Regions from separate parts of the Mesorhizobium sp. ESP6-5 genome, predicted to be linked through region 1. Evidence: predicted binding sites of a transcription regulator. Region 1 holds the regulator's gene; each other region holds the start of a gene.

Region 1 (6,125 bases):
GATCAGCAGCAGCGCGCCGATCATGCCGAGCATGCGGGTATCGATCTCGGTCGCCTTCAGGAAACGCGCGACCGCGCCGAGTTCCGACGCACGCGCCGTATCGGCCTGCGAGGTTGAGGTCGTGTCGGTCATGATGTCCTCCCAGCGGCTTGCTGTCTGACGCGGATGCCGGACCAGAGCCCAGAAGTTAGCCGCCAGCGGCGGAAACACAAATCTTGTTGGGAAAACGCCGCGGCTTGGAAGCAATTCCCAGGAAAAGTGCGTAGCGGTTTTTCGTCCGGAATTGCGAAAACAAGGAAATTGGAACGGCCAGTGTTCAGAAACACTGGCCGTTCCACGCCGCGGCGCTTCCGACTTTTCAGGCGATCAAGCTCAGTTGCAGGCCGCGACGCTGCCCGCGGCAACGCCCGTGCAGACTTCGTCCTTCTTGATCCAGCCGGCGTCGATGACGAGGTTGAGATTGTCCTTGGTGATGGCCACCGGGGTCAGGAACAGCGACTTGACGGTGTTGCCGCCAGGCGTCGTGAAGTCCTTCACGCCGGCGATGTCGGTCATCTTCTTGCCGTCGGCGAGTTGCGAGGCGATCTCGGCGGCGTTCTTGCCGAGTTCGCGCGCGTCCTTCCACACCGACACGGTCTGGGTGCCGAGCGCGATGCGGTTGAGCGCGGCGTGGTCGCCGTCCTGGCCGGAGACCGGCACGGTGCCGGCGAGCCCCTGCGCCGTCAGCGCCGCAACGACGCCGCCGGCGGTGCCGTCATTGGCGGCGACCACGGCGTCGACCTTGTTGTCGTTGGCGGTGAGGAACTGTTCCATGTTCTTCTGGGCGTTGGCGGGCAGCCAGCCGTCCGTATAGGCTTCGCCGACATTCTTGATCTTGCCGCTGTCTATTGCCGCTTTCAGCACTTCCATAGAGCCCGAGAACAGGAAGTCGGCATTCGGATCGGCGCCCGAGCCCTTGATGAAGACGTAATTGCCCTCAGGCTTCACCTTGAACACTTCGCGGGCCTGCATGCGGCCGACTTCCTTGTTGTCGAAGGTCAGGTAGAAGACGTCCTTGTTCTCGATCAGGCGGTCATAGCCGACGACCGGAATGCCCTCGTCGAGCGCCTTCTGTACCGCCGGGCCGATGGCCGACGCGTCCTGCGCCAGGATGATCAGCGAATTGGCACCCTGCGAAATCAGGCTCTCGACATCGGTCAGCTGCTTGCCAGGATTGGACTGCGCATCGGCGGAAATGTACTTGTCGCCCGCGGCCTCGATCGCCTTCTTCATGGCGGCCTCGTCGGTCTTCCAGCGCTCCTCCTGGAAGTTGGACCACGACACGCCGATAACCTTGCCCTTCGCCTGCGCGACCGACGCCAGCGTCAGCGACATGGCGACACCCGCCAGAATGGCGACTGTGAATCTCTTCATGATATCCTCCCTGCGCCCGCGTGTGGCGCGACCAAACTGGCCCTAAGGCCGGCACAAAGGCCCTAATTTTTTCGAGCCTCGAAAAAACACTGGTCCATCGCCGGAACACTGTCAACATCGATTCTGACGGATTTTGAGGTGCCGGAAGCCTTTTTTCGAGCCCCGCAATAAATAAATGACAGCCCCAGCCGCTTCTGCCAGTATTCGACCCGTTGCCGGAGGTGTTCGAGGGGCGTCAAGAACCGCGGCGACGGGGAGGGAAATCATGTCGGTCGGAATCCGCCACGACGATCTGCGCCGGCGCAACCGCGCAATGGTGATTGGAGCCGTGCGCCGGGGTGGCCAGCCCTCGCGCACTGAGATCGCCGCCACCACCGCCCTGAGCCACTCGACCATATCGGCGATATCAGCCGACCTGATCGGCGAAGGTATCCTGAGCGAAGGCAAGCCGAACGAGGCCGGCTCACTGAAACGCGGCCGGCCGCAGGTGGGCCTTTGTCTCAACCCCGAGGCCGCGGCGGTCATGACCGTGGTGCTGTCGCTGAATTTCCTCTCCGTCGCCGTCATCGACTACGCCGGCCAGGTGATATCGGAGGAGCAGCGCCGGCTGGACACGCTGACCATGTCGCGCGAGGCGCTGATCGGCGAATGCGTGGCCATCGTCCGGCGCCGCCTCGAGGATCCCGACCTCGATGTCGCCAGCATTGCCCGCATCGCGCTGGCGATCCAGGGCATCACCGACACCGAGGCGCGCGCCATGCTGTGGTCGCCGATCACGCCGCAGACGGACATTGCCTTCGCCGATATACTCGAAGCCGAATTCGGCATCCCCGCCACCATGGAGAACGACTGCAACATGATGGCTGTGGCGCTGCGCTGGCGCGACCCCGAGCGCTACCGCGACGACTTCATCGCCATCCTGCTCTCGCACGGCATCGGCATGGGCCTGGTGCTGAAGGGCGAGCTGTTCACCGGCACCCATTCCTCAGGCGGCGAGTTCGGCCACATGATCCATCGCCCCGGCGGCGCGCTCTGCCGCTGCGGGCGGCGCGGCTGCGTCGAGGCCTATGCCGGCAACTATGCCATCTGGCGTAATGCAGGACAGATGGGTGAGGACGCCAAACCGGTCGACGTCAGCGACGCCGACATGCGCGCATTGGCGGCCACGGCGCGCGAAAGAGACGGACCGGAGCGCGAGGCCTATCGCAAGGCCGGCGAGGCGCTGGGCTATGGCCTTGGCAGCTTGTTCGCGCTGATCGATCCGGCGCCGGTTGCGATGGTCGGCGTCAGCGCCGCCGCCTTCGATCTGATCGAGCCGGCCCTGCGCGAGGCCATCGCCCAGACCGCCGGCGGCCAGCATTCGACGTCGATTTCCTTCGATACAGAGCCGAACGAATTGCCGCTGATCCGCGAGGGCTGCGCCATGCGCGCGCTCACCTTCGTCGACCAGGAGATCTTCGCGCCGGGTGTGCAGGTGAGATCCGGCAAGAACGTGGCCTGATCTCAGTCCTCGCGAATTGCGTAGCCTGCGCCACGGATGGTGCGTATCACATCGGGCATGCGGCCATTGTTGACCGCCTTGCGCAGGCGGCCGACATGCACATCCACGGTGCGCTCGTCGATGTAGATCGTCTCGCCCCAGACATTGTCGAGCAACTGGCTGCGCGAGAACACGCGGCCGGGATGGCGCATCATGAATTCGAGCAGCCTGAACTCGGTCGGTCCGAGCCGGATCTCGCTCTTCTTGCGATAGACCCGGTGCGATTCGCGGTCGAGCACGATGTCGCCGACCTTGAGCACGCTGGACAGCACTTCCGGTTTGGCGCGGCGCAGCAGCGCCTTGACCCGGGCCATGAATTCCGGCGTCGAGAACGGCTTGACCAGATAGTCGTCGGCGCCGGTCGAGAGGCCGCGCACGCGATCGCTCTCCTCGCCGCGCGCCGTCAGCATGATGATCGGCAATCGCTCCGTCTCGGGCCGCATGCGCAGGCGCCGACAGAGTTCGATGCCGGAAACCGCCGGCACCATCCAGTCGAGCACCAGCAGGTCGGGCACGTTTTCCTGGAGGCGTATCTCGGCTTCGTCGCCGCGTGTCACCACCTCGACCTGGTAACCCTCGGACTCCAGATTGTAGCGGAGGAGCACGCCCAGCGGCTCCTCGTCCTCCACCACCATGATGCGTGGCGCGATCATCGATCGATCATCCCTGCCGTCAAGCCGCCGGCACCGACATCGCCGTCTCGTCCTGCTTCGGACGGTTGGCGGGCAGTTGCGTGCCGGTCAGCACATAATACGCATTCTCGGCGATGTTGGTCACATGGTCGCCGATGCGTTCGAGATTCTTGGCGCAGAACAAAAGATGCGTGCAAGCCGTGATGTTGCGGGGATCCTCCATCATGTAGGTCAGGAGTTCGCGGAAGACCGAAGTGTATTTGACGTCGATGCGTTCGTCGTCATTCCTGAGCTTGGCGAGGGCGGCGGCATCGCCGGCCGCATATTCCTCGACGACGCCCTGCACCTGGATCAGCACCAGCTGCGCCATGGAGTCGATGGAATGCGACAGGTCGCGCGGCGTGGCGGTGAGGCCGACCGAGCCGACGCGCTTGGCGATGTTCTTGGCAAGGTCGCCGATGCGTTCGAGATCGCCCGCCATGCGGATCGAGCCGACGACATGACGCAGATCGTCGGCCATCGGCTGGCGCTTGGCGATCAGGGTGATGGCGCGATCATCGAGTTCGCGCTGGCGCGCGTCCATGATGGCGTCGTCGGAGACCACGCGCTGTGCCAGCGCGTTGTCGGAATTCAGCAGCGCCTTGGTGGCGCCGCCGACCATCGTGCCGGCGAGATCGCCCATGTCGCTGATCAGCCTGCTGATCTGCCCGAGATCCTCGTCGAAGGCTGCGACTGTGTGTTCGGCCATGATCCTGGTCCTCGTATGCGTGAGATCAGCCGAAGCGGCCGGTGATGTAGTCCTGCGTGCGCTTCTCGCGAGGCGACGTGAAGATTTTCTCGGTTTTGTCGAATTCGACCAGCTCGCCCAGATACATGAAAGCCGTCTGCTTCGACACGCGCGCGGCCTGCTGCATGTTGTGGGTGACGATGACGATCGTGTAGTCGGCCTGCAACTCGTCGATCAATTCCTCGATCTTGGCGGTCGACAATGGGTCGAGCGCCGAGGCCGGTTCGTCGAGCAGGATGACCTCCGGCTTGACCGCCACGGTGCGGGCGATGCAAAGCCGCTGCTGCTGGCCGCCCGACAGGCTGAGGCCGCTGGCATTGAGCTTGTCCTTGACCTCGTTCCACAGCGCGGCGCGTTTCAACGCCTGCTCGACACGGCCGTCCATCTCGGCCTTGCCGATCTTCTCATAGAGCCTGACGCCGAAGGCGATATTCTCATAGATCGACATCGGGAACGGCGTCGGCTTCTGGAACACCATGCCGATCTTGGTGCGCAACAGGTTGAGGTCCTGCGAGCGGTCGAGAACGTTCTGGCCGTCGAGCAGCACCTGACCCTCGGCGGTCTGCTTGGGGTAGAGCTCGTAGATGCGGTTGAAGACGCGCAGCAGCGTCGACTTTCCGCAACCCGACGGTCCGATGAAGGCCGTCACGCTGCGCTCGGGCAGCGACAAGGTGATGTCTTTCAGCGCCTTCGACTGGCCGTAGTAGAAATTGAGGTTCTTGACCTCGATCTTCGCCTTGGCGGCTGCCTCTGTCGCAATCGTCATGTCTGGAGACAACATCTGGCTCATTTGTCCTCTCTGCGTCCGGTCAGGCTGCGCGCAAAGATGCTGAGCGCGAGAACCGTCAATGTGATTATGAGTGCGCCGGTCCACGCCAGTTGCTGCCACTCCTCGTAAGGGCTGAGAGCGAACTGGAAGATGGTCACCGGCAGGCTGGCCATCGGCGCATTGAGATTGCTCGACCAGAACTGGTTGTTGAGCGCTGTGAAGAGTAGCGGCGCCGTCTCGCCGGAAATGCGGGCAATGGCCAACAATATGCCGGTGACGATGCCGGACATCGCCGCGCGGTAGGCCACCGAACGGATCACCACCCAGCGCGGCGCGCCAATCGCCGTGCCGGCCTCGCGCAAAGCGTTCGGCACAAGGTTGAGCATGTCCTCGGTGGTACGCACCACGACGGGAATGACCAGGATGGCCAGTGCCACGGCACCGGCGATGGCCGAGAAATGCCCCATCGGCCGCACCATCAATTCGTAGACGAACAGGCCGATGATGATTGAGGGCGCCGACAGCAGGATGTCGTTGATAAAGCGCACCACGGTGGTGAGCTTCGAAAAGCGGCCATATTCGGCCATGTAGGTGCCGGCCAGCACGCCGATCGGCGTGCCGACGACGATGCCGATAATGGTCATCACGATGCTGCCGTAGATGGCGTTGAGCAGGCCACCGGCATCACCGGGCGGCGGGGTCATTTCCGTGAACACTGAGAGCGAAACGCCCGACAGGCCCTTATAGAGCAGCGCGCCGAGGATCAGTGCCAGCCAAGCAAGGCCGATGCCGGCGGCGATGACGCAGAGCGTCATCATCACGCCGTTCTTGCGCTTGCGGCTCTGGTGAAGCGATGCGGCTGTCGACATCGGTCAGACTCCGGTACGGGCATCGATGCGCATCAGCATGTAGCGGGCGATGGCAAGGATGAGGAAGGTGATGACGAACAGGATCAGACCGAGCGCCACCAACGAGGAGGTGTAG
Region 2 (6,125 bases), on a different contig from region 1:
CGGCATCCCGGCCCTTGCCACCTTCCCCAACGTCGATCTCGGCCTGCGCGACCAGACGGGTTCCCACATCCTCGACCCTGAAAACATCATCAACCGCGCCACACGCGCCATCAAAGACGCGGTACCCGAGATCGGCATCATCACAGACGCCGCACTCGACCCGTTCACGAGCCATGGCCATGACGGCATCCTGCGCGATGGCATCATCGTCAATGACGAGACCGTCGAACAGGTCGCGGCGGCGGCCGTCATCCAGGCAGCGGCCGGCGCCGACATCATCGCGCCGTCCGACATGATGGACGGCCGTATCGGCGCCATCCGCGACGCGCTCGACGCCAGCGGTTTCCAGGACGTGGCGATCATGTCCTACGCCACCAAATTCGCCTCGGCCTTCTACGGCCCCTATCGCGAGGCGGTCGGCACCGCCGGTCTGCTCAAGGGCGACAAGAAGACTTATTATATCGACCACGCCAATTCGGACGAGGCGGTGCGCGAGGCCGAACAGGACCTCGCCGAGGGCGCAGACATGCTGATGGTCAAGCCCGGCCTGCCCTATCTCGACATCATCCGCCGGCTGAAGGACGAATTCCAGATGCCGACCTTCGCCTACCAGGTCTCGGGCGAATATTCGATGATCAAGGCGGCTGATTCCAATGGCTGGATCGATGGAGAGAAGGCGATGCTGGAATCGTTGCTCGCCTTCAAGCGCGCCGGCTGCGACGGCATCCTGACCTATTTCGCACCCGAAGTGGCTGTGATGCTGAAGGGGTAGCCCGACTTCCCGGGCAAGGCACTTCAGTAGATGTCACCACTCTTTCAACTGGTCGGCGGTTCTATCGAAAACCCGCTGACAAAAACTGGCGGCTGCAGCTATGATGGAAGCATGGCCGGAAGCGGCCGGCAGCCCGCACCTCGGCCAAGAGGCATGGCGGACGCCTCCTGAGGATGCTTCCTGACCCGTTTCACCGTCGGGCGAAGGTGTCGGCATTGCGGGCACTGACGAAGGCTTCGCCGTGACCCGAGGAAACGGACATGCTTGCCTATCGCGACGCCAAGACGATGGCGAAAGCCATGCGGGAGGCGCTTGCCGCCCGCGACCTGACGATCAGCCACAGCGAGGCCCTTGAGATCGTCGCGCGCCAACCGACCGGCCAATGAGGCGGCGGCCGTAGCTTGGCGGCAATCGGAAATACCTTTTCCGGCTCGAAAAACCACTTGCAATTCAAAATCAGTTTGCTAGAAGAAACCACTTGCAAAAGACAACTGGTTCTCAAGGAGGAGGTTCTCATGTCCAAACTTCGCGTCAACGCTTTCAGCCTGTCGCTTGACGGCTATGGCGCCGGTCCCGATCAGAGCCTTGAAAATCCGCTCGGTGTCGGCGGACCGGCCCTGCACAAATGGGCTTTCAGCACCCGCACCTTCCGCAAGATGTTTGGCCAGGAAGGCGGCGAGACAGGCGTTGACGAAGACTTTGCGGCGCGCAGCTTCGAGAATGTCGGCGCCTGGATCCTCGGCCGCAACATGTTCGGGCCGATCCGGGGCGAGTGGCCTGACGACAGCTGGAAGGGCTGGTGGGGCGACAATCCGCCCTATCACGTCCCGACCTTCGTGCTGACGCATTACAAGCGCGATCCCATCGTGATGGAAGGCGGCACGACTTTTTATTTCGTAACCGACGGCATCCATTCGGCTCTCGAACAAGCCAAAGCCGCCGCGTCAGGCAAGGATGTGCGGGTCGGCGGCGGCGTCTCCACCATCCGGCAGTATCTGCAGGAAAAGCTGATCGACGAGATGCACCTGGCGATCTCGCCGGTGCTGCTTGGCAGAGGCGAGAACCTTTTTGCGGGCCTCGACATGCTGAATCTGGGCTACCAGTGCGGCGAACAGGTGGCGACGGCACTGGCCACGCACGTGGTGATCAAGCGGGCGTAAGGTGGCGAAACCCTCGACGAAAGCCCATTTCTCCCCGTCACTATACGGGGAGAAAGACAAAACTCTCGCTCAATACTTCTCCGGCACGTAAAGCTCGCGCGGCAGCACCTGGCGCTCGTATTCCGGGTTGAAGACGCGCTCCGGCAGCGTGATCTCCTCGTGCGGCACCTCTTCATACGGCAGCTGCTTGAGCAGATGGTCGATGCAGTTCAGCCGCGCGCGCTTCTTGTCGTTACCCTCGACGATGAACCAGGGCGCCTCGGGAATGTTGGTGCGGGCGAAGGTCTCCTCCTTGGCCTTGGTGTAGTGTTCCCAGCGCACCCGCGACTGCAGGTCCATCGGCGACAGCTTCCACTGTTTCATCGGGTCGTGGATCCGCATCAGGAAGCGCATTTGCTGTTCCTCGTCGGTGATCGAGAACCAATATTTGACCACGGTGATGCCCGAGCGCACCAGCATGCGCTCGAACTCCGGCACGTCATGGAAGAACTCCTCGACCTGCTCGGGGCTGGCAAAACCCATTACCCGTTCGACGCCGGAGCGGTTGTACCAGGAGCGGTCGAGCAAAACGATCTCGCCGCCTGCCGGCAAATGCGGGACATAGCGCTGGAAATACCATTGCGACTTCTCGCGTTCGGTCGGAGCCGGAAGCGCCACGACGCGGCAGATACGCGGATTGAGCCGCTGTGTGATGCGCTTGATGACGCCGCCCTTGCCAGCGGAGTCGCGGCCCTCGAATATCACCACCAGTTTCTTCTTGTGGTAGGCGACCCAGGACTGCAGCTTGATCAATTCCGACTGGAGGCTGATCAGGTCGCGAAAATACTGCATGCGATCGATCGAAGGCGGATGCGAGTTCTTGTAGATCTTGGCGATCTCCATCGAGAGGGCCGGCTCCGACATTTCGAGCTCATAGTCCTCGTCGAGCGTGTCGGCGAGCTCGGCTTCAAGCCAGTCCTTGGCAGGGGAATTCTGTTTCAGCTCGGTCATATCAACTGCTCCGCTTGCAAGCCCTGTCGGTTACCACTGGGCGCTCCAATTGCTGGCCGGCGGCCGGGAATGGAAACACCTGAGCCGACTTCAATATAGGCCGGCGGTGACGGTTTTATTGCAGCACAGGCGCAATTGCCGGCGTTGCAAATTCCGCAATGTACGATCGATCGACCGTCGTCGCATGGCGACAAGCCGGCCGAATTATCCTACAAATGCGCGGTCGCCTTCCAGGCCTGCCTTGCCGGCACGCCTCTTCAACAAAATCGTGAGGATCTGACATGGAATACCGCACCCTTGGCCGTTCCGGCCTGAAGGTTTCGACACTGACGCTTGGCACCATGACATTCGGCGGCGCCGGGCCCTTCGCCGCGGTCGGCAACAGCGATCTCGCCGAAGCCAAGCGGATGATCGATATGTGCATCGATGCCGGCATCAACCTCATCGACACCGCCAATGTCTATTCCAACGGCCTCTCCGAAGAGATCATAGGCGAAGCTCTCGGCGGCAAGCGCAAGAACGATGTGCTGATCGCGTCCAAGGCGCGGATGCGGATCGGCAAGGGCCCGAACGACGAGGGCCTGTCGCGCCATCATCTGATCCGTGAATGCGAGAGCAGCCTGAAGCGCTTGAAGACCGATGTCATCGACATCTATTTCGTCCACCAATGGGACGGCCTCACTCCGCTCGAGGAGACCGTTGCCGCGCTCGACAGTTTGGTCAGCCAGGGCAAGGTGCGCTACATCGGCTGCTCCAACTATTCCGGCTGGCAGGTGATGAAGGCGCTTTCCATCAGCGACAGCCGTCACCAGCAACGCTTCGTCACCCAGCAGATCCACTATACGCTGGAAGCGCGCGAGGCCGAGTACGAGCTCTTGCCGATCTCGGTCGACCAGGGGGTGGGCGTTTTGGTCTGGAGCCCGCTCGCCGGCGGCCTGCTGTCGGGCAAATACCGCCGCGACAGCCCGACCGCTCGCCAGCTTGCCGGCTGGTCCGAGCCGCCGATCCGCGACGAGGACCGGCTGTGGCGGATTGTCGATGTGCTGGTCGAGATCGGCAAGGATCGTGGCGTCTCGGCGGCGCAGGTGGCGCTCGCCTGGCTGCTCGGACGCCCTGCGGTCTCCTCGCTGGTGATCGGTGCCCGCAATGACGTTCAGCTCAAGGACAACCTTGCGGCGGCGGCCCTGAAGCTCGGCACCGAAGAACGCCAGCGCCTCGACGCGGTCAGCCGGCCGGCTCTGCTCTACCCCTACTGGCACCAGCAACTGACAGCGAAGGATCGCTTCGGCCCAGCCGATCTGGTTCTCGACCGCAGCGATATCTGATCAGCGTCAGGCAGAGAGCAAGAGCTAGCCGCCGATAAACCGCCAGAGTTCGGGATCGGGTTCGATCTGGCCGCCGAGCACGAAATATTTGTAGAGGACGAGCAAGGAGATCGCATGCTCGTCCCGTTCATTGGAGAATTTGCGGCAATAGGCATTGGCTGCGGCGATGATGCGCTCCGCCGCGGCGGGGTGCCCTTCAAAATAGCGCACTTTTTCGCCGAGATCGGCAAAATCCGGGTCAAGCGGCGCATAGTGGATACCGGCCTCGAGCTGGCTCTCGCCGAACCATGTTTCGTAGGTCGGCGGCGGCATCAGACAGAGCGAGTTGGAATTCATGATCCATTTGAGGTTGGTCGCCACGTCATTGCCCTCCAGCGAGACGATGTAGCGATAGCGCAGGTGCTGGCTGATGCTGAGGAAAGGCTTGCTGTACTTAGCCGGTGCGCTGCGCTTGTGCGAACCGGCATCGCAGAACGGCAAGTCGCGCGCGACATCCAGGAACCGTGTCCTGATCGGGTTGTTGAGGTCGCCGCGCCAGACCACGGCAGGGCGCTTGTCGGCGAAGGCGACGGTATCGAGGGGCATGTGGAAGTGGCGGAATTTGTTGAACTTCATGACGACGGCATTGCCGTTGTCGGCGCGGATCGGCCGGTCCTTGACGAGGGTCGGCAGCTTGGGCACGCCGATGACATCACCGAACTTCAGGTCGATGAGCAATGATGGATCGAAATAGCGGGCAAATTCCTTCAGGTCGTAATAGTACATGCTCGGTTCAAACGGTATCTTGTCGATGCGCACAGCATCCGGGCCTGGTGTAAAAGCGTCCTGCAGCTTGTTGTAGTGATTCAGTCGCCGGCGCACGACCTCGTCCGAGAGCCTGGCCTGCTGCAGGCGGCTGGCCAATCGCCGCCGGAAGATCGCCTGGGGCGCGATATCGCGCATGACGTTCCGCGCATAGTAGAAGACCTTTGCCGTCGTTCGTTGGAGGGTGGCCATGGACTCTTTTGATCAAAGATAAACGCGGTTGAACAAGTGAAGGTCGGGATGGTTCCCGCAGCATGATTGCCCTACCATCCAGCCACGCATTCCGATAGCGCCCGAATGCGGCTGGCGGCCTCGACCGAGCGCCGCAACTAGCCCGTTATGTAGCGCCACACCTCGGCATCCGGTTTGATCTGGCCCGACAGCACGAAGTATTTGTAGAGCACCAGCAGGGAGATCGTCTGCTCGGTCTGTTCGTCGTCGAATGTCCGGCAATAGGCGTTCGCAGCCGCGATGATGCGCTCCGCCTCCGCCGGATTCCGCTCGAAATAGGCGACGTGGTCCTCAAGGTTCGAGAAATCCGCCGCGAGCGGCACATAGTGGACGTTGGCTTCGAGCTGCCGCTCCGCAAACCATGTCTCATAGGTCGGCGGCGGCATCATGCAGAGCGACTTCGAATTCATGATCCATTTGAGATTGGTCGCCACGTCGTTGCCCTCGAGCGAGACGATGTAGCGATAGCGCTGGTGCTGGCTGATGCTGAGAAAAGGCCTGGCGTATTCGGGCGGTGCGTTCGGCTTGTGCGAACCGGCATCGCAGAACGGCAGGTCGCGCACAGCGTTCAGAAATCTTGTCCTGATCGGATTGTTGAGATCACCGCGCCAGACAACGGACGGCAGCTTGTCGGCGAACGACATCGCGTCAGCCGGCATCTGGAAATGACGAAACTTGTCGAGTTTCATGATGATCGCGTTCTTGTCGTCAGCACAGATTGGCCGGTCCTTGACGATCGAAGGCACCTTGGGGACATTCCTGACGTCGCCGAATTCCAGGTCGATGAGCAGGCCGGGATCGAAGTAGCGGGCGAACTCCTTCAGGTCGTAATAGTACATGGTC
Region 3 (6,125 bases), on a different contig from region 1:
CGAGTTCCAGCCCGTAGCCGCCAAGCGCATGCACGACGTCCGGATCGGCCAGGAATGCCTGCTTCTCGCCGCCGATGAAGCCGAACAGATGCGCTTTGTTGCCAAGATAGCCACGGAATTCGGGACGATCCTTCAGCGTCAAATAGCCGCCGGTGCCGGCAGCGGCGGCACCCAGCAGACCCAGTCCGAAAGCGCGGCGCGAAATGGCCATCAGCGTCCGATATCCTCTTTCAACGACTCCTGAATGAGTCGCAGGTCGACGTCGAGCGTGCCAAGTTCGCTGTCGGCCAGGCTGTCGGCATAATGCACGAAGGCGTCCTGAAGCTTGGTGATGACGGCGCCGACATTGGCGAGCCGGACCTGGCTGGGTGCACGCCGGTTCGCCAGCGTCGCGTAGCCTTCCGCCACTTCCGCCGCCTGCGGCACGTAGTAGGTGAGGAAACGCCGCACCGAGGGCGCGGTTTCCGGCTTCGTCTCGACTTTGGAAATCACGTCGGCGGCGATGTCGGACAGGTTCTTCACCTTGGCTTTCATGTCCTTATCGGCGATCGAACCGGCCGTTGCCGACAGCCGGTCCGCGGCTGGCTGCGCTTGCGCCAGGAGTTCGCGGGCGAAGGCCACTTTGCTGCCGCTGAGCGTGCTGAGGTCGAGCCCTTCGAAAAGCTGTCGCGGCGCCAGCACGAACACCAGTCCGGCAAAGACGAGGGCCGCGATGATGGCCGACACCAGGAACGGGAACTGGGTCAGAAAACCCAAGCCGACAAGCAACACCGCAGATATCCCGCCCGCCGCGATCCAGTTCCAGTCATTGCCGAACAAGCCACGCATCCCGGCAGGCTCTAATTGTAGCCGCGCGCGGCGCGGAAGGCGCCGGCCAGATCGCCGCTGCCATCGAAGACCCGTGCCGACGTCGCCTTGGCGAGACTGTCGAGCTGGCTCTTGTCGGCGTCGCCGAAGGTGACGCCGAAGACCGGCACGCGCACGGCGGCGTTGCGCCACTCAGCGAGAAACAGGTCCGCGCCGCCATCGGTGCGGCCATCGGTCATGATGATGATGGCCGGGAGGTATTTCGAAAGGTCCGCCGTGGCAACGATCTTCTGAAGGGCCTGGTCGGCACAGGCATACATATCGGTGCCGCCGCCGGCGCGTTGCTGGGCAACGTCCGCCAGCAGCTCGCTCTGGCCCGCCGCGTCGCCCTTCGCCTCGAATGTGTCGCGCACGACGGCGTCGAAAGGCAGCACGAAGATGTGGTCGGACGGCGTCCACTGCACCAGCACCTCGCTCGCCTTTTCCGGCGTGAACAGGAATTGCGCGGCGGCCTGCAACTGTTTCTCGCCCTGGTCTTCCATCGAGCCGGAGAAGTCGAAGCACAGCGCCGTCAGCGAAGGCTTGCGCAAGGCTTCCTGGTAGAGGTCGAGCGCCTTGCGGATCACGGCCGGTTCGGGCATGCGGATCGACGTCACCAGCTTGCCGGGATCAAAATTCCAATCCGGCTCGGCGGCGGCCTGGATGGCCGCGCCCCCGAGCGGCAGCCGCCGGCCTGTACCGGCGATGCGTTTGCGTGCTGCGTCCGACTGCAGATAGGCGAGCAGGTCGGTGAAGAATTTTTCGACATCGGCTCCGCGTCCATGATCGATGAAGCCGAGCGGCGAGTCGCCGACAGCGACGCCGTCGGCCGGATAGATGGCATAGAGCGGCTCGTTGCCCATCTGCTTGAGTTTGTCGTTGGTCTCCTTCAGCGTCGCCTCGTAGTTCCACATCGCGTCGTAGACGGTGCCCTTGCCGGCGCTGTCGACGTAAAGATCGGCGAGCCAGCCCGACGAACCGGACGAACGCTCGACGCCTTGCAGCAAGGCACTTACTGTGTCGTGCACGGCGGGATTGTCGAGGTCGCCCGGCTCGATCACCTGCTTGCCGCCGAGCGCGCTGGACAGCATGGCGAGATAGGCGCTGGCGCCCGAATTGGACTGCGTCGCCGACGTCATCAGGAATTTCAGCTTGCCGTCCTTCACCGCGGCCAGGATGTCCTTCATGAAGACCGGCTTGCCGACCCAGCCGAGTTCGGTGGCCTTGGATTTGCGCACGCCCAGAATGACCGGCATCTGCACGATCGACGTCAGGTTGCGCACCTTGCGGCCGCTGTCGAACAGGTCGACCCAGACGCTGGAGGCCGGCCAAACCGCATCCTTGTCGAGGCCGCCAGGCTTTTGCAGTCCCAGCCCGATGTCGAGCGAGCCTTGATAGGAAATGGTGCAGGTCGCGCCTTGCTTGGCGCAGAATTCCTGGACGATCGGCTCCAGCACCGTATTCTCGGAGCCGGAGACGATCGAGAATTGGACTTGGCTGGAATTGCAGGCCGTCAAAAACATCGCGAAGGCGAGCAGCAGAACGGACGTCAGCGTCTTCGGCATGGCGGTTCCGATCAGGACTGGGTCAGCGCTTTCTTCAAGTCGATCGTCATCTGGTCCATCTGTTTTTCGGCGTCGGCCCGCTTCTGGCGGCCCTCCTGCTGGACTTTCAGCACACCTTGTACCGTGTCGATGAGATCGCGATTGGCCTGCGCCAGTGTCTCGACGTCGACGATGCCGCGCTGCGCCTGTTCCTCGACCGAAATCGCCTGGTCCTTCATCATTTTCGACGTTTGGCGGATCATCTCGTTGGTTGCGTCGGTCACGGTCTTTTGCAGTTCGAGCGCCGACTTCTGGTTGGTCAGCCCAAGCAGGATGACCATCTTCTGCTTCCATGCCGGCACGGTCAGCGCCGAGGTTGCTTGCAAATTCTCGATCAGCGTTTCGTCGCCCGACTGGACGATGCGGATCTGCGGCAATTGCTGGATGCCGAGCTGGCGCGCCTGCACCAGGTAGAAGATCCGCTTTTCCAGGCGGTCGAGCGCCTGCACGGCGTCCTGATAGGTTTGCGCCTCCAGCGTGCCTCCAGTGTCGCCGCTAGCGGTATCCGCCGCGACCTTCAGCTTCGGCAACTCGTTGGCGCGGTAGTCATCGACGAATTTCTTGCCGGCCTGCACATAGGCATCGAGCTTGAGGATGGAGCCCTTGGTCTGCTCATGGAGGTCGTCGAGCACGGCAATGTCGCGCCGCAGCGTGTCCTTGTGACGGTCGAGTTCGAGGCCGATGCGATCGATCTGTCCCGCCACGTCCTCGTATTTCTCCTTGAAGCGCTCGAGCCGCGCCTTGAACGAGGAGAACAGGCCGCTGAGGAAACCCTGGTCCTTGAGCGAGGCCGGATCGAGATTCTTGGCCTTCATGATGATGTCGGTCAGGAGATCGCCGGTGTCGCCGAGGTCCCGGTTGCGCAACTGGGACAATATCTTGTCGGCATAGTCGCTGACTGCCTGCTGGGCACGGTCGCCATAGACAGAAATGCCGGCACGGTCTCTGACGTCGATCGTGCTTTCGATTCTGGCGATGTCGGACGGATCGGCTACGATTGCCGGCAACGTCGAAGTATCGTCGAGCAGAGTGATGCTGTTCTTGTCGGCCATGCAGACTTCCCCTCGGTAACAGCATCTCGATAGGTAATCTGTGACAGTGATATGTCGCCGCTGTGGAAAACGGTAGTCCGAGGCCGTTTTCGGCGGTGAACAGTGCCGTCTTCCGGCCTAGCGTCAAGAAATATCTATTCGGCGGCCTCCCGCACGGCTGGAGATGACCCGGTTCGCAGGAGCAATGGCAGGCACAGCACATAAAGCGCCGCCCCCGCGATCCAGACTGTGCCGGGAAAGACGGTGCGCGTGCGGAAATAGAGCATGGCGATGATGAAGGGCCCGAACACCGAGACCAGGCTGGTCATGCTGGTGAGCACGCCCTGCAGCCGTCCCTGATGGTCGGCGCCGACGCGTGAGGTCAACAGCGACTGCAATGCCGGAGCTCCGATCCCGCCGAGACAGAACAGCGGCAGCAGGGCGAAGGCCATCCAGCCCTGCCAGGCCAGCGCTATCGATATATAGGCCGTGCTGTCGGCGAGGATGGCGATGATCAGCGCTGCTTTCTCGCCCCAGCGCTCGGTGATCGGCCCGGCAACAAAACCCTGGGCTCCAGCATGGAAGAGCCCGAACAGCGCCAACGAGATGCCGACGGTGAACAGGTCCCAGGCGAATTTGCCTTGGACATAGAGCACCCAGATGGTGCCGCCGACTTCGCCGACCAGGGCAAGAACGGCGAAGGCACCAAGCAGCGGCAAAAGGGCCGGGAAAGTCAGCGCCCAACGCAACGGCGCCAGCGGGTTGAAAGACGGCATTTCGCTTGCGCCGCCCGCGCGCTTCGGTTCCGGCAGCAGGAAGAAAGCCAGTACCAGGTTGATCCCGTTGAGTGCTGCCGCAACCAGGAAGGGCGTGCGTAGCCAAACGTCACCAAGCAGGCCACCAAGCGCCGGACCGGCTATGAAGCCGACGCCAAAGGCGGCGTTGAGATGGCCAAAACCCCGAGCCCGACGATCCTGGCTGCTGATATCTGCCATGTAGGCGGAAGCTACCGCCATGCTGGCGCCGGTGACGCCCGCGATCAGCCGGCCAACGAACAGCAGCGGCAGTGTTGGCGCGAAGGCCATGAACAGATAGTCCGCCATCGATCCCGTGAGCGAGACGAGCAAGACCGGCCGACGGCCGTAGCGGTCGGACAGGGCGCCGAGCAGCGGCGAAAAAAGCACCTGCATGGCGGCGTAGGCCGACAGGAAGGCGCCAAAAATCCAGCCGATATCGTCGACATGGCCGACCGTGCGCAGCAAGCCCGGCAGCACCGGCATCATCAGCCCCACGCCCACGGCGTCCAGTGCCATCGCCATCAGGACGACGAGATAAGCTCTTTTCACGATCGGACTCAGGAATTTATCGTTGATAAGGAAGGTTTATCACTGATAAATTCACGGCGCAAGCTGGAGGACCAGACGGATTCGCATGAAACTGGACAAGACGATGATCGTCGACGAAGCGCTAGGCTTGCTCAACGAGGTTGGCATCGATGCGCTGTCGACCCGCCTTTTGGCGCAGCGGCTCAAGGTGCAGCAGCCGGCACTCTACTGGCATTTCAGGAGCAAGCGCGCCTTGCTCGACGCGATGAACGAAGAGATCTTGCGGCGCGGCCATCGGCATCGAACACCACGGCTCGGCGAGACCTGGCAGGATTTCGTGCGCAAGAATGCCCGCAGCTTTCGCAGCGCCCTGATTGCCTATCGCGACGGCGCGCGTGTCCACGCCGGCACGGAAGCGGATCCGCAAGAGCTCGGGCACTTCGAGCGGCTGCTGGAATTCCTGGCGGGCGAGGGCATGGCGGCGATTCCAGCCATGGAATTGCTGATGACGGTCGGCCGCTACACGGTCGGCTGTGTCACGGAGGAGCAAGCCGAATATCCGTCAGGTCCGGGGCGTGGCGAAGCGCTAGATGCCGCGGCGCATGATCATCCGCTCTTGCGCGAAGCCTTGGTGCACTACCGTGCCGGCGGACACGAGGCGCTGTTTGAAAGCGGGCTCGCCCTGCTGATCGCCGGGGCAGAAGTTCGAATGGTGGCCGAACGCTGATTGGGCAGCGAGCGGTCGCAGAGGCGGTCAGCCTCCCTGTGCCGCTCCGGCCAGCCATCGCTCGACGATCGCGGCGTCCGGGTCGCCGATTTCGTGGCCTGATGGAACGATCCGGGCGTCGATCTCGCTACCGTGCCGGCTGAGCAGCGTCACCAGCGCCAACGCGAAAGGCCCGTAGGTCTCGTCCGCCGCCCCGGCAATGATCAGCGTCCGTGTGCCCATGAGGTCCGTTGAAGGCACCTTGTCGAGCACCGGCATTGGCCTCAGCAGCGCCGCGCTCCGGACAATGCCGGGATGGAGCAGCATCAGGCTCGAAACCAGATTGGCGCCGTTCGAATAGCCAATGAATGTCGCGTGGGCGAGATCGAGCCCATGGCGCGCGGCGACTTCGCTTGCGAATGCCGCGAAGGCGGCGGTTTCGACACGGATGCTTTGCTGGCCGAAGCGCGTCGGCGTGATTCGCTCGAACCAGCGAAAACCGTCCTCCTGCGGGATGCGGCCCCGTACCGCGATCAGGGTGGCGTCGGGCGCGATGCGCCTCGCCAGCGGCACCATGCTTGTCTCGTCGACACCCGATCCATGCACCAGGAAC

The links. The regulator PhoB, encoded in region 1, activates phosphate uptake and scavenging genes when phosphate is short. The targets are predictions, from matches to a motif close to TGTCATNNANCTGTCAT.
Positions count from the first base shown of each region.
Region 2: the regulator PhoB is predicted to act here: its motif matches at 3,029-3,045, upstream of ppk2 (polyphosphate kinase 2).
Region 3: the regulator PhoB is predicted to act here: its motif matches at 3,543-3,559, upstream of LB524_RS21260 (toxic anion resistance protein).

Region 1 covers NZ_JAIUGR010000006.1:236,406-242,530, forward strand. Annotated here, with positions in the region: gene LB524_RS12205 (sugar ABC transporter permease) at 1-132, opposite strand, end outside; gene xylF (D-xylose ABC transporter substrate-binding protein) at 373-1,413, opposite strand; gene LB524_RS12215 (ROK family protein) at 1,679-2,914, shown strand; gene phoB (phosphate regulon transcriptional regulator PhoB) at 2,917-3,606, opposite strand; gene phoU (phosphate signaling complex protein PhoU) at 3,626-4,333, opposite strand; gene pstB (phosphate ABC transporter ATP-binding protein PstB) at 4,359-5,162, opposite strand; gene pstA (phosphate ABC transporter permease PstA) at 5,159-6,010, opposite strand; gene pstC (phosphate ABC transporter permease subunit PstC) at 6,014-6,125, opposite strand, start outside.
Region 2 covers NZ_JAIUGR010000013.1:23,215-29,339, forward strand. Annotated here, with positions in the region: gene hemB (porphobilinogen synthase) at 1-772, shown strand, start outside; partial or broken gene LB524_RS21170 (glyoxalase superfamily protein) at 1,033-1,143, shown strand; gene LB524_RS21175 (dihydrofolate reductase family protein) at 1,288-1,932, shown strand; gene ppk2 (polyphosphate kinase 2) at 2,002-2,922, opposite strand; gene LB524_RS21185 (aldo/keto reductase) at 3,204-4,247, shown strand; gene LB524_RS21190 (glycosyl transferase family 90) at 4,272-5,243, opposite strand; gene LB524_RS21195 (glycosyl transferase family 90) at 5,381-6,125, opposite strand, start outside.
Region 3 covers NZ_JAIUGR010000013.1:35,894-42,018, reverse strand. Annotated here, with positions in the region: gene LB524_RS21275 (hypothetical protein) at 1-211, opposite strand, end outside; gene LB524_RS21270 (5-bromo-4-chloroindolyl phosphate hydrolysis family protein) at 211-828, opposite strand; gene LB524_RS21265 (substrate-binding domain-containing protein) at 840-2,411, opposite strand; gene LB524_RS21260 (toxic anion resistance protein) at 2,423-3,502, opposite strand; gene LB524_RS21255 (TCR/Tet family MFS transporter) at 3,637-4,800, opposite strand; gene LB524_RS21250 (TetR/AcrR family transcriptional regulator C-terminal domain-containing protein) at 4,913-5,533, shown strand; gene LB524_RS21245 (alpha/beta hydrolase) at 5,561-6,125, opposite strand, start outside.